One region of the Priestia sp. YIM B13486 genome, then DNA from elsewhere that is predicted to be linked to it. Evidence: predicted binding sites of a transcription regulator. Region 1 holds the regulator's gene; each other region holds the start of a gene.
What was found. The regulator Rex, encoded in region 1, represses fermentation and respiration genes when NADH is low (regulators of the CRP and FNR family bind a similar motif). The targets are predictions, from matches to a motif close to TTGTGAAATATTTCACAA.
Positions count from the first base shown of each region.

Region 2: a site for Rex is predicted at 2,943-2,960, ahead of yeiL (transcriptional regulator YeiL). Genes of this name have one in related genera too.
Region 3: a site for Rex is predicted at 3,198-3,215, ahead of ACFX4G_RS15865 (AtpZ/AtpI family protein). Genes of this name have one in related genera too.
Region 4: a site for Rex is predicted at 2,171-2,188, ahead of ACFX4G_RS16240 (cytochrome ubiquinol oxidase subunit I). Genes of this name have one in related genera too.

Region 1 covers NZ_JBHZOZ010000024.1:8,650-14,579, forward strand. The annotation lists gene groL (chaperonin GroEL) at 1-1,304, opposite strand, end outside; gene groES (co-chaperone GroES) at 1,372-1,656, opposite strand; gene ACFX4G_RS27715 (CPBP family intramembrane glutamic endopeptidase) at 1,956-2,684, shown strand; gene ACFX4G_RS27720 (YdiK family protein) at 2,681-2,908, shown strand; gene tatC (twin-arginine translocase subunit TatC) at 2,934-3,689, opposite strand; gene tatA (twin-arginine translocase TatA/TatE family subunit) at 3,705-3,890, opposite strand; gene ACFX4G_RS27735 (redox-sensing transcriptional repressor Rex) at 3,944-4,582, opposite strand; gene ACFX4G_RS27740 (ABC-F family ATP-binding cassette domain-containing protein) at 5,041-5,930, shown strand, end outside.
Region 2 covers NZ_JBHZOZ010000026.1:4,121-10,050, reverse strand. The annotation lists gene ACFX4G_RS27915 (cysteine hydrolase family protein) at 1-44, shown strand, start outside; gene ACFX4G_RS27910 (dihydrofolate reductase) at 194-679, shown strand; ZMP/ZTP riboswitch at 808-886, shown strand; gene ACFX4G_RS27905 (phosphoribosylaminoimidazolecarboxamide formyltransferase) at 936-2,102, shown strand; gene yeiL (transcriptional regulator YeiL) at 2,258-2,920, opposite strand; gene ACFX4G_RS27895 (class I SAM-dependent methyltransferase) at 3,029-3,664, shown strand; gene ACFX4G_RS27890 (cupin domain-containing protein) at 3,717-4,046, shown strand; gene ACFX4G_RS27885 (serine hydrolase) at 4,308-5,774, opposite strand.
Region 3 covers NZ_JBHZOZ010000005.1:222,944-228,873, reverse strand. The annotation lists gene wecB (non-hydrolyzing UDP-N-acetylglucosamine 2-epimerase) at 1-871, shown strand, start outside; gene ACFX4G_RS15870 (S8 family serine peptidase) at 939-3,131, shown strand; gene ACFX4G_RS15865 (AtpZ/AtpI family protein) at 3,429-3,650, shown strand; gene ACFX4G_RS15860 (ATP synthase subunit I) at 3,657-4,028, shown strand; gene atpB (F0F1 ATP synthase subunit A) at 4,047-4,757, shown strand; gene atpE (F0F1 ATP synthase subunit C) at 4,848-5,060, shown strand; gene ACFX4G_RS15845 (F0F1 ATP synthase subunit B) at 5,163-5,681, shown strand; gene ACFX4G_RS15840 (F0F1 ATP synthase subunit delta) at 5,678-5,930, shown strand, end outside.
Region 4 covers NZ_JBHZOZ010000005.1:303,841-309,770, reverse strand. The annotation lists gene ACFX4G_RS16255 (LacI family DNA-binding transcriptional regulator) at 1-589, shown strand, start outside; gene ACFX4G_RS16250 (threonine/serine exporter family protein) at 735-1,496, shown strand; gene ACFX4G_RS16245 (threonine/serine exporter family protein) at 1,511-1,966, shown strand; gene ACFX4G_RS16240 (cytochrome ubiquinol oxidase subunit I) at 2,268-3,674, shown strand; gene cydB (cytochrome d ubiquinol oxidase subunit II) at 3,661-4,677, shown strand; gene cydD (thiol reductant ABC exporter subunit CydD) at 4,677-5,930, shown strand, end outside.

The DNA.
Region 1 (5,930 bases):
GTAGCAGTGTCACCGTCAGCTTCGATGCTCGCTACTTTATTATAGATATTTACTAATGCAGTACCACCACCAGCTACGATACCTTCTTCAACCGCAGCACGCGTAGAGTTTAATGCATCTTCAATACGTAATTTACGTTCTTTTAACTCAGTTTCAGTTGCCGCACCAACTTTAATTACAGCTACGCCACCAGCAAGTTTCGCTAAGCGCTCTTGTAATTTTTCACGGTCAAACTCTGAAGTTGTTTCTTCAAGCTGAGCTTTGATTTGGTTTACGCGTGCTAGGATATCTTCTGCGTTTCCTGCACCGTTTACAACTGTTGTATTTTCTTTTGTTACGACAATTTTAGAAGCGCGACCTAATTGATCGATGCTTGCTGTTTTTAAGTCAAGACCAAGCTCTTCAGTGATTACTTCTCCGCCTGTTAAGATCGCAACGTCTTGTAGCATTGCTTTACGACGATCACCGAAACCAGGAGCTTTAACAGCTACAGCTGTGAATGTACCACGAAGTTTGTTCACAACTAATGTTGCTAAAGCTTCGCCTTCTACGTCTTCAGCGATGATTAATAGAGGCTTGCCTTGTTGAACAACTTGCTCTAATACCGGTAAGATTTCTTGAATGTTACCGATTTTTTTGTCTGTGATTAAGATGTATGGATCATCTAATACAGCTTCCATTTTATCTGAATCAGTTACCATGTAAGGAGATGCATACCCACGGTCAAACTGCATACCTTCTACCACTTCTAATTCAGTTGTGAAACCTTTTGATTCTTCAAGTGTGATAACGCCGTCGTTACCAACGCGCTCCATTGCTTCAGCAATTAATTGACCTACTTCTTCGTCAGCTGCTGAGATAGCCGCTACTTGAGCAATTGAATCTTTACCTTGAATTGGTTTAGAGATTGCTTTTAGTTCTTCAACCGCTACAGCTACTGCTTTTTCCATACCTTTACGGATACCCATTGGGTTAGCACCAGCCGTTACGTTTTTAAGACCTTCTCTGATCATTGCTTGCGCTAAAACTGTTGCAGTAGTTGTACCGTCACCAGCAACGTCGTTTGTTTTGCTAGCAACTTCGGCTACTAATTTAGCACCCATATTTTCAAATGCGTCTTCTAATTCGATTTCTTTTGCAATTGTTACACCGTCATTTGTAATAAGCGGTGAACCGAATTTCTTTTCTAATACAACGTTACGACCTTTTGGTCCAAGCGTTACTTTTACAGCATTTGCTAATGTATCTACACCACGTAGCATTGCGCGACGTGCTTCTTCGCTAAATTTAATGTCTTTTGCCATGTTCTTTGACCTCCTCAAGATGTTCTTAATAATCTATTTTTTACGTATGATAAGTTTGTGGTTAACATTAGCCGATTACAGCTAAAATATCGCTTTCGCGTAAAATTAAGTATTCAGTACCTTCGTATTTCACTTCAGTACCCGCATATTTTGAGAAGATGATACGATCGCCCGCAGCTACTTCTAAAGCTACACGCTCACCGCTTTCTAATACTCGGCCTGTACCAACAGCAACAATTTTACCCTCTTGTGGCTTTTCTTTTGCACTGTCCGGTAACACGATACCGCTTGCTGTTTTTTCCTCAGATTTTACAAGTTCAATCACTACGCGATCACCTAATGGCTTTAACAAGTGAAACAACCTCCTCAAATAATATGTTTGCATTTTTATTAGCACTCAACCTCAACGAGTGCTAACACAATTATTATATTAAAACAAAGTGGGTTTTTTTTGCAAGTATTAAACAAAAAAAATTTAAAATTTACGAAAACTACATATAATAGTTTTAGATTTCGACGATTTTGAGAAATAAAGCATTCTTTTCTCTGTTCAATAATATGTATGTTACAATACGAGCAAGAAGAAATTACTAACTTTACAGTACTTCTTCGACATATATACATAAAAACCTTTTAAAGGAGTATAGAAGATTGGAAAAACGTTATTGGTATGTTATCCTCACCTACATCCTTATGCAGTTTTCAGGAGTTGTTGGTATACCGCTGTTAAAATTAACAGGAATGTTTGATCAATATCCAGTTCGAACAGCGAATGTCATGCTTTTGACTTATTGGACCATCATTAGCTTTATCCTTGGTTTACTTATTGTCTTACTGCTGCTACGCCGTGACATGTCCATGCGTATAGAACATGCGGGAACAACGGTAACTGTGGTCTGGTCAGTCCTTGGGGTGTTCCTGGCTATGGCTGGTCAAGCTGTAGCAGGTATGATTGAGCACGCTCTTGGCATTACCCAAGTATCTGAAAACACACAAAATATTGTTAATCTTGTTAAAGCAACGCCGTTCCTAATTGTCGTTACGTCTGTTATTGGACCAATTCTAGAAGAGATTATTTTTCGAAAGATTATTTTCGGCTCTCTTCACAAACGATATAATTTCTTTGTCTCTGCATTTATTAGTTCCCTTATTTTTGCTGCCGTACACTGGGATTTTAAACATTTGCTCGTGTATACAGCCATGGGATTTGTATTTGCATTCCTTTATGCAAGAACAAAACTAATTATTGTACCCATTATTGCTCACGTGTTGATGAATACAGTCGTTATTTTATCTCAAACTATTTTTGCAGATAAAATTATAGAAATGCAAAAGCAAGCAGAACAAATGCAGTTTATTTTTGGAGGCATGTTTTTATGAAGAATATCCCTTTAACACGAGGGTTTATTTATATTATTATGGGGGTTTTATTCACCTACCTGGCTATTCAAAATGCTCAGGAAACCGTGTGGAATTTCCCCACGATCTTATTTGCACTCGTAGCCGCGTTCGATTTCAGATTTGCGGTGCGCATTTTTATCTTGCACTATAAAATTAAAAAGTTGCAGCAGCAATATAAAAATCAAGATGATTCATCTAAATAAAAAAACCACTGTTTCAGTGGTTTTTTTACATACTAACATCTTCTCTTTCTTGCTCTGCCCTTGCCTTTAACACTTTGCGATACGAAATGCGGGAAATAATGATGCTGATTTCATACAAAATTAAGAGCGGCACTGTCACCATCATGTGCGAGAGCAATTCTGGTGGTGTAATAAGTGCGGCAATAACTAGCAGTACGAAATAGGCATACTTTCGAATTTGAGATAAAAACATAGGCGTGATAATTCCTAATCGCGTCAAAAACATGACGACAACAGGAAGCTGAAACAACAGGCCAAAAGGCAGTGTGAGCTGCATTAAAAAAGAAAAGTATTCATTAATGCCAATCACTTGGTTTACATTCAGCTCATCAGAAACGCGCGTCATAAAATCGACGACAAATGGAAACAACACAAAATAAGAAAAAGAGACACCGCCGATAAAGAGAAAAATGGAAACAGGAATATATCCAAGCGTTACCTTACGCTCTTTTTCATATAAACCAGGACTAATAAATGCCCAAAGTTGATACAGTGCAACAGGAGCTGCAAGTACACAGCCGATAATAACAGCAAACTGCATATAAATCTTAACTGGATCTGTTAGCCTAAATGCATTCATCGTTAAATTTTTTGCCTCATCAGCATGCTGTAAATAGACAATAACCTTATCCGCTATAAAAAAGCCGCCAATTGTGGCAATGACAAAGAAAAATAAAACAATTAAAATGCGCTTTCGCAGCTCTCCTATATGATCATATATTGACATTTCTTGTTCGGTCATACTATGATCACCCTTTTACTCTTTGTCATCTACTTGACGCTGTTTATCTTTTTCACGATCTTCTGAGGCACCGCTAGCGGCATGCTTAAACTCTCTAAGCGTTTGCCCGACTGATCTTCCTAGCTCCGGTAACCGTTTCGGTCCAAAAATAAGCAGTGCTACAATCGCAATAATAATCCAACTGCCTGCTCCAATCCCCATATTCCCACTCTCCTTATTAATTTAGACTTAAGGAAATCGTAACACAGTCCATCTTATTCAACAGGATAATTTTTCAAAAAGTAGACAAGCGACTGTAATTCTACAGCCAGATCAATATGATGCAGTCGAATCTCATCCGGTACGTTTAAGCGTGCAGGAGTGAAGTTTAGAATCCCTTTAATTCCGCAACTCACTAAACGATCGGTAATTTGCTGAGCCACAGGGGCAGGAACGGTTAAAATTGCCACTGAGATATCATCACTCATATAATCTTCCAATTGGTCAAGGTGATAAACCGGCACGTCGCCTACTTTTGTACCGACTTTATCTTCTATCACATCAAAAGCGCACTCAATTTTGGTGTTATTATTTTTAATAAAATTATAATTTAAAAAGGCCGTTCCCAGATTCCCTACGCCAATCAGTGCTACTTTCGTTACTTCATCTTGGTCTAACGTTTTACGGAAAAATGTAAGTAAATAATTCACATTGTAGCCGTATCCCTTTTTCCCTAATGCTCCAAAGTAAGAAAAATCCCGGCGAATAGTAGCAGAATCAACTTTCACTGCCTCACTTAACTCCGCTGACGAAACACGCTGTTTACCAGAAGCATGCAAGTTTTTTAAAAAACGATAATAAAGCGGCAATCGTTTAGCCGTTGCTTGTGGTATTTTTAATTGTTCAGTGTTCACGTTGTACCCCCTCAGTTCATGTATGTCATTACTAACATTTTCAAGTCATATTGCATTACCTTTCACAAAGCCTCAACCGCCTTGAGGTAGCGCTTCCAATTCTCTCTCTTTTCTCTTGTTTTATATATACTCCGCTTCACACCCCGACGCCTTTTGTCTATCCAGGAATACTTAAAGTCGGTAGCTAGAACGAAGCAATTAGCCCTTCAAAGGATCCGTTTGTTAGTCATGACGGATTTTCTACATCCATCATATATAAGTTCAGAGATGCACTTATCTCTTATTTTAACATAGTATCCTGTATAAAATGTGCAGGTAAAATCATTTTATTTCATGAATCAAAACATTCGCTTCATCATTTGTTCTTGTCCCTCTACAAATTACAAACGCTTGTAGGAAGAACTTGTAGTTGAAAATATGTTAAAATACACTATGGATATACTACTAGAGGTGAAAAAATGATTATTCTACAATTGAACGGTATTACAAAATACTATGGGGCAGAACCCATTTTATCGAATATAAAGTTAGAAGTACAATCAAAAGACCGCATTGCCCTAGTGGGACGAAACGGTGCAGGTAAATCAACTTTATTAAAAATTATTGCTGAGCAGCTTTCTTATGACAGCGGAGAAATTATTAAACCTAAAGGTGTTTCCATTGATTATATGGGACAAGATACAGTTCTTGAGTCAACACTCTCCATATGGGAAGAAATGATGACAGTCTTTGCTCCGTTAAAGAAGATGGAAAAAGAATTACGTACGCTTGAAACGAAGATGGGCGATCCAGACATTTTTAATGATTCAGTTCAATACGAAAAACTAACCAAAGAGTACGATCAGCTTCAAGTAACGTTCAAAGATTTAGGCGGCTATCAATATGAAGCGGATACACGATCTATTCTTCACGGTTTCCGTTTCTCAAACTTTGACTATAGCACCCCTATTTCCTCCTTGAGCGGTGGACAAAAAACGCGCTTGGCTCTTGCAAAACTGCTTTTAACAAAGCCAGACTTGCTTATTCTGGATGAGCCTACCAACCACTTAGATATTGAAACTTTAGCATGGCTGGAACAGTTTTTGCAAGGGTATGAAGGAGCTATTTTAATTGTTTCACACGATCGTTACTTCCTTGATAAGGTCGTAAATCAAGTGTATGAAGTCACACAAAAAACAACGGTCAAGTACACGGGCAACTACTCTAAATACCTTGTACAAAAAGCAGAGCGATATGAAAAAGAGTTGCGTCAGTACGAAAAGCAGCAAGATGAAGTCGCAAAACTGAATGATTTTATTCAACGAAACATCGCCCGCGCATCGACTACAAAACGTGCGCAAAGCAGACG
Region 2 (5,930 bases), on a different contig from region 1:
GCAGATTCGTTACATTAAAAGAAGTAAAGAAAATTATATTTTAATCTAATAAATAACTTTTCAAAGGAAAAAACAGCCTTTCAAAGGCTGTTTTTTGTTCCTGGAACGCACATTATGGTAACTAATTTCGTATAGGATATACATCTAGTCCTCCTTTATTTGTTAAAATTAAAGAAAAGGGGGGAGGGACCATATGATCATATCTGCAATGGTTGCTGTAGGAAAAGAAAATGTAATTGGGAAGGATAATGATATTCCCTGGAGACTCCCAAATGATTGGAAATATCTAAGAAAAGTTACTATGGGGCATTCAATTATTTTAGGTAGGAAGAATTATGAATCCATCGGAAAACCTCTGGAGGGACGTAAAAATATTATAATGACCACAAATGAAAATTATAAAGCTCCAGGTTGTTATATAGCTCATTCAGTTGAACAAGCTCTTTCCATGTGCGAAGGGGAAGAAGTATTTATCCTTGGAGGAGAGGAAATTTATCGACAATTCCAACCCTACACTCATAAATTGTACATAACTAAAATCAATCATTATTTCAAAGGTGATCGCTTCTTTCCAGAGTTTGATTTTTCTCTATGGAAAGAGTTATCGGTTGAAAAAGGTATTGAAGATGAAAGAAATCATTATGAACATTACTTTCATGTATATGAAAAAATCAACTAATTAAGTTAAGATACCAATAAATACCTTTTATGTAAATTAGATTAGTATATAATATATAATTTAAAAAGAAAAATTTAGATAAAAGTATTGTTAAAATTACTTTTATTATGTAAAATTTACCTATAAAACAGACTATGTGTTACTGGCGTAAACATGGAGGACCATGAGGAAGCACATAGATAACGGCCGTACGCCTGGGCAAAGTATTTGAACATGAGTTCAAATACTTTTTTTATTTAGAAAGGGGATTTTTTACATGAAAGAGATTGGTTTACGGTACGGAATGAACCCAAATCAAAGTAAAGCTAAAGTTCAGAATGCTAAAAACACGCCTATTAAAATCTTAAATGGAGAAGCAAGTTATATTAACTTTCTAGATGCATTAAACGCTTTTCAACTGGTTCGGGAGCTTCGACAGGCTACTGATCAACCTGCAGCTGCATCCTTTAAACACGTAAGTCCAGCAGGTGCAGCTGTGTACTCTCCACTAAATGAGACACTTACTGAATCCTATTTTGTTAAAGGCCTAGACCTGTCTCCATTAGCGATTGCTTATGCAAGAGCGCGTGGGACAGATAGGATGTCTTCATTTGGAGATTGTGCTGCTTTTAGTGATGAAGTGGATATAACTGTAGCTAATCTCCTCAAAACAGAGGTTTCTGATATGATTGTTTCACCAAGCTACACTCAAGAAGCACTAGAGATTTTGAAACAGAAAAAGAAAGGAAAATATCTAATTTTAGAGATTGATCCAAATTATGTGCCTGATCTAATTGAAAAAAGAACGATATTTGGCATTACTCTAGAACAACAAAGAAATGATGTACAGATTGGGAAAGAAGTTTTCAATCAGATTGTTACGACTCAATGTGATATCCCTGATCATGCAAAGAGAGACCTTCTTGTTGCTCTTATTACATTAAAATATACACAATCAAACTCCATTTGTTTCGCATTAGATGGCCAAACAATTGGAATTGGTGCTGGACAGCAGTCCCGTATTCATTGTACGAGGTTGGCTGCTGAAAAAGCTGATAAATGGTGGCTAAGACAACATCCAAGAGCCCTTAACATGAAGTTCAGAGAAGGCATTTCTCGTGTAGAAGTTAATAATGCAATTGATGGATGGCTGAATGATGATATTACTGAGGTAGAAAATGAGCACTGGAAACAATGTTTTGAGGAGGTCCCTGCTAGGCTAAGTAAGAGTGAAAAACGAGAATGGCTAAAAAGATTAAAAGGCGTTTCCTATGCATCCGACGCTTTTCTACCTTTCCGTGATAATATCGATCGTGCGGCTCAAAGTGGCGTTAAATATGTGGTTCAAACAGGAAATTCTTTACGAGATGAACAAGTTACACAGGCAGCAAATGAATATGGGATGATCATGGCACATTCAGGTATACGTGTATTCCATCATTGAGCTATGAATTAAATATGATTAGCCCAAAAGAGCCAAGACTTATAAAGGGATTGGCTCTTCTAGAATGTTTTCGATACATGCGATTATGGCAACTACATTTTATATCATTTACATATAGTCATCTTTCTTATGAAACGAGGTTATTATGAGTGTCTTTAATTTAATTTAGCTAATTTTTTCAAACGTTCTTTGTCCTTAATAATGTAACCTCGCGACTGCTTTTCAATAGTCTTTGATTTACATAGCTGGGCTAGTACATGGAGTAGATGGCGATATGATACACCCAAGTATTCGCATACTTCAGTATGTTTTTCTTTATAAAAGTTATCATCAGCCGACAACATTATAAAAGCAGCAAGACGGTTCTCGAGTGGATAGGCCTGATTTTGTGTATACTTTGCTGAAATTTTAGTTGCTTTCTCACTTAAAAAACTGCATAAATATCTGAGAAATGTTACATCTGTTAAGAGCTTATTTTTACAGGTGTTAATAGGAATAGCTAAACAAATGGTTTTAGTGACAGTTTGTATAGCTTTAGAATATCTTTGTGAATTTAATAGTTCCACTTCCCCCATAAATGTTGGAGCTTGTAAAAAATTAATCAAGGACACTTTCCCATTTTCGTGTGTAACATAGAGTTTTGCCTTACCTTCAACAAGATAATAAATATATTGAGGATAGGAGCCTTCCTTATAGATAAATTCACCACGTTCAAATTCGCAGACCTGAATAAATGGAGTAATTGGAAAGGAAAAAAGTGATTGAATAGAGTATTTCTCGATATAGTAACTTTGCATAGGCTCGTTTAAAAATTTCATTTTTTCTCCTACTATTATAAAAATATGAGATATCTCACATTATTTTATGTTTTTACATGCTATGATGCAATAAAAGTTGATAGATCAATAGGGAGTTGTTTCATAAAGATGATCAAACAAGATGAATATTGGAATGAAGTAGCTAATAAAAAAGAATTTACTACGCCTTTTCAACCTGAATTATTCCTAACACATGTTAATCACAATGCTGCCATATTAGATTATGGTTGTGGGTATGGACGGACTTTATTGGAATTAAGAAGTTACGATTATAACAATTTACATGGTGTAGACTTTTCAGAAGAAATGATTAAAAGAGCTAAGTCTCATAACTCAGAAATCGATTTTCAAGTTATTCAAAGTGGGAAGCTTCCTTTTTCTAATGATTCTTTGGATGCTGTCTTACTTTTTGCAGTTTTAACATGTGTTCATAAAAGTGAGGAACAAAACGCTATTTTAAATGAGATTAAACGGGTACTAAAGCCAGGAGGTATTATTTACATCAACGACTTTCTACTGAATAGTGATGAAAGAAATAAATTACGTTATGAAAAGGCACTCACTAAGTATCATACATACGGGGTTTTTGAATTACCAGATGGGGCCATTTTACGTCATCATAGCGAAGAACGTGTGAAAGAATGGGTAGATCAATTTGAAACCTTAGAATACAAGAAAGTAGAATATACAACTATGAATGGAAATCGTTCAAATGGTTTAGTTTACATGGGGAAATTAAATTGAATTTATTATAGATAACATATAAAGGGGAATTGTAATGCTAGAGAAATTAGAGCTGGAAAAGATTAATCTTCAAGAAATTACAAAAGATATTAAAGATCAACACGTGAATTTTCCTGTATCGAATATTAATAATCACTGTCTTCGTATAGCTGTATTTTCAGGCGAATACAAATGGCACTATCATTCTAATTCAGATGAGCTTTTTATGGTTTTGGAGGGAGAACTTTTAATTGATTTTAAAGATAGGGATACAGCCGTGTTAAAACCGAATGATACGTTACTTATACCAGCTGGAACAATACATAGAACCAGAGCGAAACAAAGAACAGTAAATCTTTGTTTCGAGGATATAAACGCTGATACCATAATTATTGATGAGTAAATGAAATAACATAAACATTGTAAAAGCCATTTAAGATAAGTCTTAAATGGCTTTTACGTATGTACAGATAAATTCTTATAAGCTGTTTTATGTAAACAGAATATGTTACCGATCTTCCAAGAAAAAATTCTGAAAAGGTATATTGAACATCACCATTTAGTGAGATATATAAATAAAATAATGAAAAAAGTATTAAGCGAGAAGGTGCGTCTCGTCTAATACTTTTTTCATTATTTTAAGTGGTAAGTTTTATGTTTAATTTTATGAAATCCTATCTGTGAGTCTACTAAATACAATCGGCTTTGTACTCAACATTGGTGGTAAATGCAATTTAAACTGTGATAATTCGCCTTCTACGTCCATCTCATAGGCAATTAACACAGTCATTTCCGTATGAGAAAGATTCCACTTTGTCGTGTATACATTGTAATGATGATGTTTCATCTCTATATTAACTGATTCCCACTTTAAATATAACGTATCGTTTTGTTTATACACTTCCATTTTCCCATATGCAGGATGCTCAAATATCCCTGTATATTCTTCTACTGCATGTGTAAGGGTTGTCTCTTTTACTTGTGGAAGAGGCTTATCTAATTCTTTCATCATTTCTTTAAATTTAGCTGTATCTTCTATAGCTCTTTTACGCCAGTCAATTGCATCTAGCTTCAGAAGCTCATCATAAATTTGATTCGCAAGGTAAGATGGTAATAATGTTGTACCAGTGTTTGTTAATATAACAAGTCCGACATTTTCCTCTGGTATAAAAGATACGAGTGCTGAAAATCCATCAATATTCCCACCATGATGGATTACTCTATAACCCCGATATGCACTAATAAACCAGCCAAGTCCATAGCAATTTAGTGTTGTTTCTGATGTAGATAAAAGTGGTTCATCTGGAATTGGAATATGCGGTTGATACATCTGCTGTAACATATCAGGTGTAATAAGTTCATGTTCGCCCACTTTTCCTTGATTTAAGTGGAATAGCACCCATTTGGCCATATCTTCTATATTTGAGTTTATGCAGCCCGCAGCACCAACTGTATCGATGTTACGAAATGGAACTTTGACTATATCTTCGTTCTTTTCAATGTATGGAAGTGCATGATCATCTTTTGCTTGTGAAGTAGTAACTGAAAAATTTGTATCTTCCATATGAAGAGGTTGCAGGATATGTTCGGATACATACTGTTCCCATGTCTGATTTGTAATTTCTTCTACCATATAGCTAATGGTTGCATACATTAAATTATTATATAAAAAGCTTGTACGAAATGGTGCATCTAGCTCCAAATATTGAATTTTTTCTGCGATGTCTTTTCGTGTTAGTGAAGATCCATACCATAGTAGTTCATGACGACTAACACCAGAACGATGAGAGGCCAAATCACGAGCTGTAGTTTGTGAGCTTGCTAGAGGATCATGGAGTGAAAAAGCAGGAATATACGTTTGAACAGATTTATCCCAATTAAACTTTTGTTGCTGAGCAAGTAAACTTAGAGAAAGCGTCCCAAAAGCTTTTGTAGATGAACCAATTGCAAACAGTGTACTTGGTGTAACAGGTTTTTTATTTTCAATGTCGCGATACCCAAATCCTTCAGAAAGAATAATTTCTCTATCTTTTATGATTGCGACTGCTGCTCCTGGCACATTTAAATCTTTCATCATTTCCTTTGTATAACCACCCAGGCGACCTGTAAGAGAGGATTTTATTTTTTGCATAAGAATTTTTCTCCTTTACCATTTTTTTCTACAAGTAGGTTATTTCGAGATAAAGAAGAGAAAGACCTTGTTGTTAACAAAGATGTCATATTTTTAGTTTCTGACTAGGAGTTATAGTTGACATATAAATATATTCTTTTTAAGAACAATGGACAA
Region 3 (5,930 bases), on a different contig from region 1:
CGTACTTGTACACGGCGATACAACTACGACGTTTATTGCCGGACTAGCAGCTTTTTATAATCAAATTCAGGTGGGACATGTTGAAGCAGGTTTGCGCACATGGAATAAATATTCTCCATATCCGGAAGAAATGAACCGTCAGCTTACAGGCGTTCTTGCTGATTTGCACTTTGCTCCGACAGATAAGTCTGCAGCTAATTTGCAAGCAGAGAATAAAAAAGAAGAGCGAATCTTTGTGACTGGAAACACAGCTATCGATGCGTTAAAAACGACAGTAAAAGAGACATATGAGCATGAAGTGTTAACGAAATTGGGAGATGATCGTCTTATTTTATTAACGGCGCATCGCCGCGAAAATTTAGGCGAACCAATGAAAAACATGTTCCGTGCGGTTAAACGTATTGTGGATGAACATGAAGATGTGCAAGTTGTGTATCCTGTTCATTTGAATCCGGTAGTTAGAGAAACAGCAAACGATATCTTAGGAAATGACCCACGCATTCATTTAATTGAACCGTTAGATGTAATTGACTTCCATAACTTCGCTGAGCGCGCTCATATTATTTTGACAGATTCGGGCGGTGTTCAAGAAGAAGCTCCTTCATTAGGCGTACCTGTATTGGTACTTCGTGATACAACAGAGCGACCGGAAGGAATTGAAGCAGGAACGCTCAAACTAGCAGGAACGGAAGAAGAAACAATTTATACGCTAGCAAAAGAGCTGTTAATAGATGAAGACGTATATAAGCAAATGTCACAAGCATCGAATCCTTACGGAGATGGCTTAGCTTCTAAACGTATTTGTGATGCTATTAGCTACTATTTCAACCGCCGTGAAAACAGACCGGAAGCTTTTAATCCGCTTTCGTAAGATTTCTAAACACCTTTCACATGAAAAGTGTCTCTTTGAGACACGATAGTGTGAGAGGTGTTTTTTTATGTGGATTAAATGGTTAATGCTTAGCTTTATATTAGGGAGCGGGGGAGGGCAAATGTCGCTCAATCCGACATTTCCTTCTATAAAACAAGAAATGAATCATCAGGAAAAATCAATAATTGTCATGGTTGAAAAAGAAAAATTCGCGGAATTTAAAAGTCAGCTACAAAAAAATTATCCTAATATAAAGATTAAGAGCGAATTTCACACAGTATTTACAGGACTTTCATTAAACGGCTCCATCTCGGATTTGGAAAAACTATCTCATAATCCTTCTATTATTGGTTCACATTCTATTAAAAACTACCAGGTTGCAGAAGAAAATAGTGTAACCTTCATTGGCTCAGAACAGGTAAGAGGCTTATTTGATACTCATAATCAGCGCTTAACAGGAAAAGGGATCAAAGTAGGCGTCATCGATACGGGTGTTGATTATTCTCATCCGGATTTAAAACAAACCTACAGGGGAGGGTATGATGTAATAGATAAAGATTATGAGCCGATGGAAACCACTCGGGAGCAAGGAGAGCCTACTCTGCATGGCACTCATGTAGCTGGTATTATTGCAGCAAATGGAAATATTAAAGGTGTAGCACCTCAGGCGGAGATCTACGCATACCGAGCTCTTGGACCTGGTGGAGCTGGAACGTCTGAAAGTGTTATTCTAGCTATCGAAAAAGCAATTCAAGATGATGTAGATATTATTAATTTATCATTAGGAAATGATGTGAATGGCCCTGATTTACCAACAAGCTTAGCGTTAGATCGAGCTGTTGAAAAAGGAATTGTAACGGTTACATCCAGCGGCAATTCAGGTCCAGGTTTATGGACCGTGGGCTCTCCAGGTACAGCGGGAAAAGCTATTTCGGTTGGCGCTTCTGTTTCCCCGACAACAGTTCAATTTCTAACAATTGGATTTAACAAAGAAAAAATTATGATGGCGCCAGTAGAAGGGTCTCGTCCATGGACGTTTAATCAAACGCTGCGTGTAATAAATGAAGAATACTTCAAAGAGCAAAAGCATGCGTTGGGTAACGTCATTTTGCTAAAAGCAGAAGGAAATGTGGTTGAAAAAAAGATTAAACAAGCTGAACAGGCAGGAGCAAAAGCCGTTATTTTATATAGTCCGACTGAAAAAAACATAATCGGTAAACTACAAGAATCAGTAAATATTCCAGTGATATGGGTAAGTAAAAAAAACGGTGATACCATTAATCAATACATTCAGTCTCAACAGCCATACTTACGCACTGGCAAGCAAGTGGTGCAAGACTTGCTCACATCTTTCAGTTCAAGAGGACCTGTAACGACTACTTGGGGAATCAAGCCGGATGTCGTCGCACCTGGTTACTTCATTAATAGTACAGTTCCTGGGGGATATGAACGCATGCATGGAACAAGTATGGCTGCGCCCCATGTAGCTGGAGCGTGCGCTCTTATTTTACAAGCTCACCCGAACTGGTCTCCTGAACAAGTCAAAGCTTCATTGATGAACACAAGTAAAGTAATGCAGCAGCTAAATGGTAAAACGTATCACGTATATGAACAAGGAGCCGGGAGAATTCAAATAGCAAAAGCTGTCACAGCAGACTCTTTATTTTATCCATCTTCTTTATCTTTCGGTATTTTTACGCGCCCATCAAAGAAAGTCTTATCATTTAAAATTGATAACCAGTCTGATAAAGCAAAAACGTATCGCTTGAACGTTCCGAAAAGGGATGAAGGAGTGAATTGGGATGTTCCATTACCTGTCACCGTGCAGCCCCATCAGACAAAAGAAATAGCTGTCACTTTATCGGTGCAGCCCCGTTTTAAAAATAAAGGTATATATGACGGATATTTGGAAATAAATGATTCACGTGAAACATTTTCGCTTCCTTATATGTACATGGTTAGCATTCCAGATTATCCCCGTGTCATGGGATTGCAAGTAGCAGCGGAAAAAGAGAAAAATACGTATAGTTATGAACTGTTTTTGCCTGAAGGAGCAGATGAGTTAGGCGTTGCTCTTTTTGATAAGCAGTCTTTACAGTTTATATCGTATTTAGATGTTGACGTTGATGTAGAAAGAGGCATGAGAAAACGGAAAATAACGATCGATGAATCGCTTGTACCGGGAGCGTACCAAATATTTGCATTTGTGAAAAAGCATGGACAAGAGCATGTTGTAAACAGTACAATAACGATTGAATGAACCTCTTTAAATGTTTTCATTTGAAGAGGTTTTATGTGTGGCAGAAATGTGAACAATAAGAAGAGATTGTGAAGTTTTTAGCTTAAACACATTGACATTAAATATACGCTATTGTATGCTTACAGGGAATATAAATGATAAGGTTTTCAATCTGTGAAAACCGTTGATATTTCTGCGTATTTTATTAGCTGTTTTTACCTTTTTTAGCAATTTTTTTTGCCTTTCTATCATATATTGAGCTATAAAAACGATAGAGAATTCGGAAAAAAGAAAATTTTGCAAAAGGGGTATGAGCTTATGAAAGATCGCAACCGTCATCCTTTGCAAGCGATGGCATTAGTGTCAATCATTCTATCACAGTTAGCAGGTTCAGTCTTAATTGGCTTATTCTCTGGAAGATGGGCTGATCAATGGCTTGACACCGAACCACTATTTTTGATTTTAGGCCTTCTTTCAGGGCTAGCAGCAGGTGTTTTTATGATGCTGCGGACAGTCCACCATTTTTTTTCAGGAGATTAATAATTCATGCAGGATTTGCAGCACGTTTTTCCAAGACTTCGTTCATACATATTGTATTTGTTAGCATTATACGTTCTCGGCTGGGGATTTACAAGTTATAAGGCTGTTTTTGCAGGTTTAATTTTAGGAACCGCCCTGAGTTTGTATAATTTGTGGAACTTAGTAAGAAAGTTTGAGCAGTTTGGACAGGCGTTGGATGAGGGGAAAAAGCCCCGTTCAATTGGGACTGTTGTAAGATTTGCAACAGCTGCTCTCGCAGTTGTGATTACCATCTCTTATCCAAAAACCTTTCATATTATTAGTGTAGTTGTGGGATTAATGACGTATTACGTTGTCATTATCATAGATTTAGTTGTTCAAAATATGCGTAGAAGATAGAAAGAGAGGTGAACACAGTTGGGTCATGAATCACCAACTATAGAGTTTCTAGGCCTTACTTTTAGTCAAAGTAACTTGCTTATGGTTACCGTAGCTTCTGTTATTGTATTCTTAATTGCAGTTTTATGTACTCGTACTCTTGCTATGAAGCCAAGCGGTGCACAAAACTTTATTGAATGGGTCTTAGATTTTGTTAAAGGACTCGTTAATAGCAATATGGATTGGAAAACAGGTGGCCGCTTTTTGACGCTAGGTGTAACTTTACTTATGTACATTTTTGTGTCAAATATGTTGGGTCTTCCATTTGCCATCGTGATTGACCATAACTTATGGTGGAAATCGCCAACCGCTGATCCAGCAATTACGCTGACGTTAGCCGTTATGGTAGTTGTACTATCACATTACTATGGTATTAAAATGCGAGGGTTCTCTGCATACACGAAAGATTACTTCAAGCCAATGGCATTTTTATTCCCGCTTAAGATTATCGAGGAGTTTGCCAATACGTTAACGCTTGGCCTTCGTCTTTACGGTAATATTTATGCTGGGGAAATTTTGTTAAGCTTGCTAGCTGGTTTAGCAACAACAGGCTTCTTAGGTACAATTGGAGCTGCTATTCCAATGCTTTTATGGCAAGGATTCAGTATTTTTGTAGGCGCAATTCAGGCCTTCATTTTCACAATGTTAACGATGGTTTATTTATCTCACAAAGTGAGTAGCGACCATTAATTTATAAAGCTTTGTTCAAGTAATACCCAATTTGGACAAAACAAAACTTAGTTAAACAAAATCATATATATTAAGGGAGGACTTTATAAAATGGGTTTAATAGCATCTGCAATTGCGATTGGTTTAGCGGCACTAGGTGCTGGTATTGGTAACGGTCTTATCGTTTCTAAGACGATTGAAGGCACAGCTCGCCAACCAGAAGCACGTGGTACATTAACTTCAATGATGTTCGTTGGGGTTGCCTTAGTTGAGGCGCTTCCAATTATCGCCGTAGTTATTGCATTCATGGTACAAGGTAAATAATAATGTGTTACATGTGGCGAAGATCATTCAAAAGAACCTTCGCCATTACTTTATGTCTTTAATAAGTAAATTATATATGTGGAGTCTCTGAAGGGAGTGAACATGGCCGTGTCGAACATGTTTGTGTTAGGAGCAGCAGGCATTAATGGTGGAGATATTCTTTTCCAATTAGTGATGTTCCTTATCCTACTTGCGTTACTTCAAAAATTCGCGTTTGGTCCTGTAATGGGAATCATGAAAAAACGTGAAGAGCATATTGCCGGTGAGATTGATGAAGCAGAAAAGCAAAATGAGGAAGCGAAGAAGCTTGTTGAAGAGCAGCGTGAAATCTTAAAGCAATCTCGTCAAGAAGTGCAAGTAATGATGGAAAACGCTAGAAAGTCTGCAGAAGATAAAAAAGAAGAAATCATTGCGGCAGCACGCGAAGAGTCTGAGCGTCTAAAAGCTGCAGCAAAACAAGAAATCGAACAGCAAAAAGATCAAGCAGTTGCTGCGTTACGTGAGCAAGTTGCTTCATTATCTGTTTTAATTGCGTCGAAAGTTATTGAAAAAGAACTTTCTGAACAAGATCAAGAGAAGTTAATTCATGAATATATCCAAGAAGTAGGGGATGTACGATGAGTCAACCAGCTGTAGCCAAGCGCTATGCACTAGCTCTTTTTCAATTAGCAACAGAAAAACAGATGATCGATGAAATGCAAGACCAGCTACAAATCGTTGAAGAGGTGTTTGCTAAAACACCTGAATTAATGGATGTATTAACTCATCCAAAAATTACAATTGAGCGAAAAAAACAGTTTGTAAGTGAGGCATTTGCTGAACTTTCACCAACTGTTCAACATACGGTTCTTCTATTATTAGAGCGTCACC
Region 4 (5,930 bases), on a different contig from region 1:
ATTAAAACAATATCAAACGCCTTACGTTTCTCTTACAGGAGACGCCTCTTCTGCACTTTGGCCGATTGTACATGTAGATGATGCGGTGGGAATGCAATTAGCTGTTGCTCACTTAACGGATCTTGGTCATAAGAATATAGGGTTCGTTGGAAAAGCTGTAAGCGGAGTCGAGCACCGTCTGTCCCTTTTTTATCAGTATGTACCGTCAGCAAACGCAAAGTTTGTGAAAGAAGATATGAATAACTCAGATGAACTATATCAGTTTATAAATGAGCTAGCTCATCATCCAGAGCCTCCAACCGCGCTTATTTGTGCTACGGATTACATTGCTCTGAAAGTGATACACTGTGCGTGGCAAAACGGGCTTCACGTTCCAGCAGATTTATCTGTTATAGGATTTGATGATATTACAGAAGCTAGTGAAGCGCATCCTCCACTAACAACTATCCGTCAACCGATGGAAAAAATGGCTGAAAAAGCAGTAAACCTCTTACTTCAACAAATTCAGGATCAGCAAGAAATAGATCAGATACAGTATAAAATGGCACCTTTATTAGTAGAGCGCGAGACCACAAAACGTATGAATTGATAAGGAATGTATATACTATTCCTGAAAGTGTGAGACAAAAAGTCCACACTTTTTTGCATTAACCATTGCGTCCACTTCCCTCTTTCTTATACACTGTATGCTGTAGGGGAAAAAAACCAAGCTTTAATATGTTTGGAGCGATTTGATGACACAACAAAAATTAGATAAATATGAAATTATGGACGTTAGCTTACTAGCAGGTAAAATTATGTTAGAAAGCGGAGCAGAAACGTATCGAGTAGAAGACACAATGATGCGGATTGCAGCGTCTTACGGTATAAAAAAATCCCACAGCTATGTGACGCCAACAGGGATTATGTTTTCACTTGAAACGAAAGAACCGACGAAAACGAAGTTAATTCGTATTTCCGAACGAACGACAGATTTAAAAAAAGTAACCATGGTAAATAGCGTCTCAAGAACAATCAGTCAAGGAAACATCTCCTTGGAGGAAGCGTATGAAATGCTACAAGAAATTGAAGCAACAAACGTAGCTTTTCCACTATGGGTTCAACTTGCAGCTGCATCCATTTCTAGCGGATGCTTTTTAATCATGTTTCAAGGTTTATGGACGGACTTTATTCCAGCTATGTTTTCAGGAGGTCTCGGATTTTTAACCGTGGTGTATTTCCACCGTCTTATTCCGATTCGCTTTTTTGCTGAGTTTACCGCTTCGTTAGTTATTGGACTTTTATCAGCTCTTTTAGTCGCTTCAGGACTAGGCACGCAAATCGATAAAATTATTATTGGATCCGTTATGCCACTCGTTCCTGGCTTATCCATTACCAATGCAGTGCGAGATTTAATGGCGGGACATTTACTGTCTGGATTATCAAAAGGAGCAGAAGCGTTTCTGACGGCATTCGCTATCGGTGCAGGTATTGCCATTGTATTTACACTTCTATAGAAGGGAGGCATCATATGCATATCGTAGAGCAGATAATTACAAGTTTTATTGCTTCAGCAGCATTTGGGATCATCTTTAATGTTCCACGTGAATCATTATTAAAAAGTGGCTTTGTCGGAATGGTTGGCTGGCTCATTTACTATTTGCTAACGTTCTATGGCGTAGATGAAATTCCAAGCACAGTTGCATCGGCCTTCTTTATTGCTATTATTAGTCAAATTTACGCAAAAATTTATCGAACGCCGATCATTATTTTCACCGTAGCAGGTATTATTCCGCTAGTTCCGGGAGGAACAGCATACGATGCCATGCGTAATTTTGTAGAAAATAACTATAATGAAGCGATTAGTCTTGCAGCAAAAGCCTTTATGATTTCAGGTTCAATTGCCATTGGTATTGTGTTTTCTGAAGTCATCAACCAAATCATTCGTCAGTCTAAATTAAATGCCAAAGCAAAATATCGACCATAGAGAAGCAAGCTCAAATCAGAGCGTGCTTTTTTTATGAAAAAAATAAAGAGATCCTTCACTTTTTTGTCACAAGAAAGTCACGTTTTAGTCTAAAAACGTTCAAAAAAAGTCCGTGCACAGCTAAAAAAATAGACTATACTATGTAAATAGAAAGAGAGATATTACATATGTATGTGAAACATTGAGCATATCTCTCGAATTATTATGCTCAATGTTTCACAATGTAAGTAAAAGATGCTCAGAAATGAGCAAAGTATCTATGGAAATGATGAATGTTCTTATATATGAAAGGAGAAAGAAGATGGATACAGTTATACTATCACGTATTCAATTTGCATCAACGACGCTGTTTCATTTTATCTTTGTACCGCTATCTATCGGTCTTGTCTTTTTAGTAGCGATCATGGAAACGATGTACGTAGTAAAAAAAGATGAACAGTATAAAAAGATGGCAAAGTTTTGGGGGCACTTATTCCTGATTAACTTTGCTGTCGGAGTCGTAACAGGTATTTTACAAGAGTTTCAGTTTGGCATGAACTGGTCAGAGTACTCAAGGTTTGTAGGAGATGTATTCGGTGCGCCGCTTGCTATTGAAGCACTGCTCGCGTTTTTTATGGAATCCACTTTCCTTGGACTGTGGATTTTCGGGTGGGATCGTTTGCCTAAATGGCTGCACTGTCTATGTATTTGGCTTGTTAGTCTAGGTACTATTTTTTCGGCGTTCTTCATTTTAACGGCTAATTCTTTTATGCAGCATCCGGTTGGAATGGAGCTGAATAATGGCCGTTTAGAAATGAATGACTTCTTTAAATTGTTAACAAACGGTCAGCTGTGGGTTGAATTCCCTCATACCATTTTAGGTTCGTTTGCAACAGGCGCCTTTTTTATCACGGGTGTCAGTGCCATTATGCTCTTGAAGAAAAAACATTTGGCTTTTGCCAAAAAATCATTTCAAGTTGCCATTATTGTAGGGTTAGTTTCAGGTGTGGGAATTGCGTTATCTGGTCATGAACAGGCTGGATACTTAGTTAAGACACAGCCGATGAAAATGGCCGCAAGTGAAGGATTATGGGAAAACAGCGGAAGTCCAGGCGCTTGGACGGTGACAGCAAATATTCACCCAGATGAAAAGAAAAATACGGGGGAAATCAAAATACCTTATTTATTAAGTTTCTTATCATACGGGAAATTTTCAGGTTCCGTTCCTGGGATGAACGAGCTACAGGAGCAGTATACGGCGAAATATGGAGCAGGAAATTATATTCCACCCGTTCGGACAACATTTTGGAGTTTCCGCATTATGGCTGGTCTAGGTGGCGTATTATGTGCATTAGGCATTTGGGGCACGTACTTGCTTTCTCGTAAAAAACTTCAAGAAAGCAAACTATTTTTACGTATTATGACGATTGCCATTGCCTTTCCGTTCCTTGGAAGCTCAGCAGGTTGGATTATGACAGAGATTGGCCGTCAGCCTTGGGTTGTATTTGGCTATATGAAAACGGAAGATGCCGTGTCTCCTGGTGTAACAGCAGGTGAATTGCTGTTTTCTATTATCTCGTTTTCATTCTTTTATTTAATTTTAGCTGTGATTATGGTGTTCTTGTTCGTTAAAGAAATTAAAAAAGGTCCAGATCACGATCACGAAGCACATACAAAAGTAGTATCAACTGATCCGTTTACCAAGGAGGGATACAATGTTTTCTCTTAATGAATTCTGGTATTTACTAGTATCCATTCTGTTTGTTGGTTTTATCTTTTTAGAAGGCTTTGATTTTGGGATTGGAATGGTGTCTCGTTTTTTAGGAAGAAACGACTTAGAGCGACGAGCTTTTATTAATACAATCGGTCCTTTTTGGGATGCAAATGAAGTTTGGCTAATTTCAGCAATCGGTGCTATGTTTGCCGCTTTTCCAAACTGGTATGCAACGCTATTAAGCGGGTCATATGTTCTTTTTGTTCTTCTTTTGCTTTCGCTTATTGGCCGCGGTGTAGCATTTGAATTTCGAGGGAAAGTTGAAAAACAAGCGTGGAAAAATGCATGGGATTGGGTTATCTTCTTTGGAAGTCTTTTTCCACCTCTCATTTTTGGTATCTTATTTTCAGCGCTAATGAAAGGACTGCCTGTTGAGCGCAATATGCAAATGAATGCCGGCTTTTCGGATATTGTTAATCTATATACCATCACAGGCGGCGTTACGTTAACAATGCTTTGCTTATGGCACGGACTTATTTTTGCCACGATCCGTACGATGGACGATATTAGAGATCGTTCACGGAAGGTCGCTATGAAGCTTTTGCCTATAAATGCTTTATTACTTCTTATCTTTTCAGGCATGACGTTTTTTGAAACAGATTTATTCAGTAATCATAGCCGCTTGATGCTATATACATTTTTCATCGGTATTTTCGTGTATTTACTAGCAGGATTTTTCCTTACACGTAAAAAAGACGGATGGGCATTTGCTATGTCTGGCTTAATTTTAATTTTATCAATTTCCTCTATATTTGCAGGATTGTTTCCAACCGTTTTGGTTAGTTCAATCAATGAAAGCTATAGTTTAACGATTCATAATGCAGCATCAGGGAATTATTCCTTAAAAATTATGTCTTACGCTGCTATTGCATTACTGCCTTTTGTGTTAGGTTATCAAATTTGGAGCTACTACGTTTTCAGAAAACGTGTAGATCATAAGGAGCATATGGAGTATTAATGGGTAGAAATTTAATGGTTTACAACGGAATAAAAATGGTTCTTGCCATGTTAATAGGGCTTATTACTATTCAAAGTGTAGCCATTATTTTTCAAGCTAAGTGGCTCGCCGAAGTAATTACCGCTCTTTTTCATGGTGAAAGTTTAACCTCGCAGACAAAAGCAATCGGATTGTTTTTGTCTGCCTTTATGATTCGTCAGATCGTAGGTTTTATAGTAAAAAAAACAGCATATCAATTTGGAGTCAAAACGACTCAGGAACTTCGTTTGATAGTCATGCAAAGCATTTTTTCATTAGGACCGCGTTTTACCAAAGATGAAGGAACAGGAAACTTGGTGACGCTCATCACCACAGGCGTACAGAAGCTTCGTGCTTATCTCGAGCTGTTTTTGCCTAAACTGGCTGCCATTAGCGTAACACCTTGGCTGGTGCTTGCTTTCGTTTGGTACCATGATCGGCTTTCAGGCATTATTTTACTTGTGACCATGCCAATTTTAATTTTATTTATGATTTTGCTTGGATTGGCTGCACAAAAAAAAATAGACAGCCAATGGGAGACATATCACGTGTTGTCCAACCACTTTGTAGATTCGCTTCGAGGGTTAGAAACTTTAACATTTCTCGGGAAAAGTAAGGAGCATGCTGAAACGATTGAAAGAGTCAGTGACCGTTATCGAAAAGCGACAATGGGAACGCTCCGAATTGCTTTTTTATCTACGTTTGCTTTAGATTTCTTTACGATGTTATCTGTAGCCATCGTGGCTGTTATGCTTGGTTTGCGGCTCGTAAACGGGTCTATGACATTAGAGCCTGCACTTATGATTTTATTGCTGGCGCCTGAATATTTCCTGCCGATACGAGAAGTCGGAAATGATTACCATGCAACATTAGACGGAAAAGAATCCGGAGATGCATTACTTAAGATTGTGAAACAGGCTGAAAAATCGCCGGCTAAAAAAGAAGATGTTCCTAGTTGGACTGAAAATAGTGAACTTCAATTAAGGCATATCACTGTAAAATATGACGAAGAGCATCCACCTTCTCTTGAAGATGTGTCACTGCATGTTAAAGGAATGCAGAAAATTGGAATCATCGGAAAAAGCGGAGCTGGAAAATCGACGCTTATTGATATACTAAGCGGCTTTGTACAATCTACAGAAGGCTCTGCTGAAGTAAACGGCGTGCCAATTGATTTACGCTCAGATGCTTGGCAAAAGCAGATTACGTATATCCCTCAGCACCCATTTATTTTT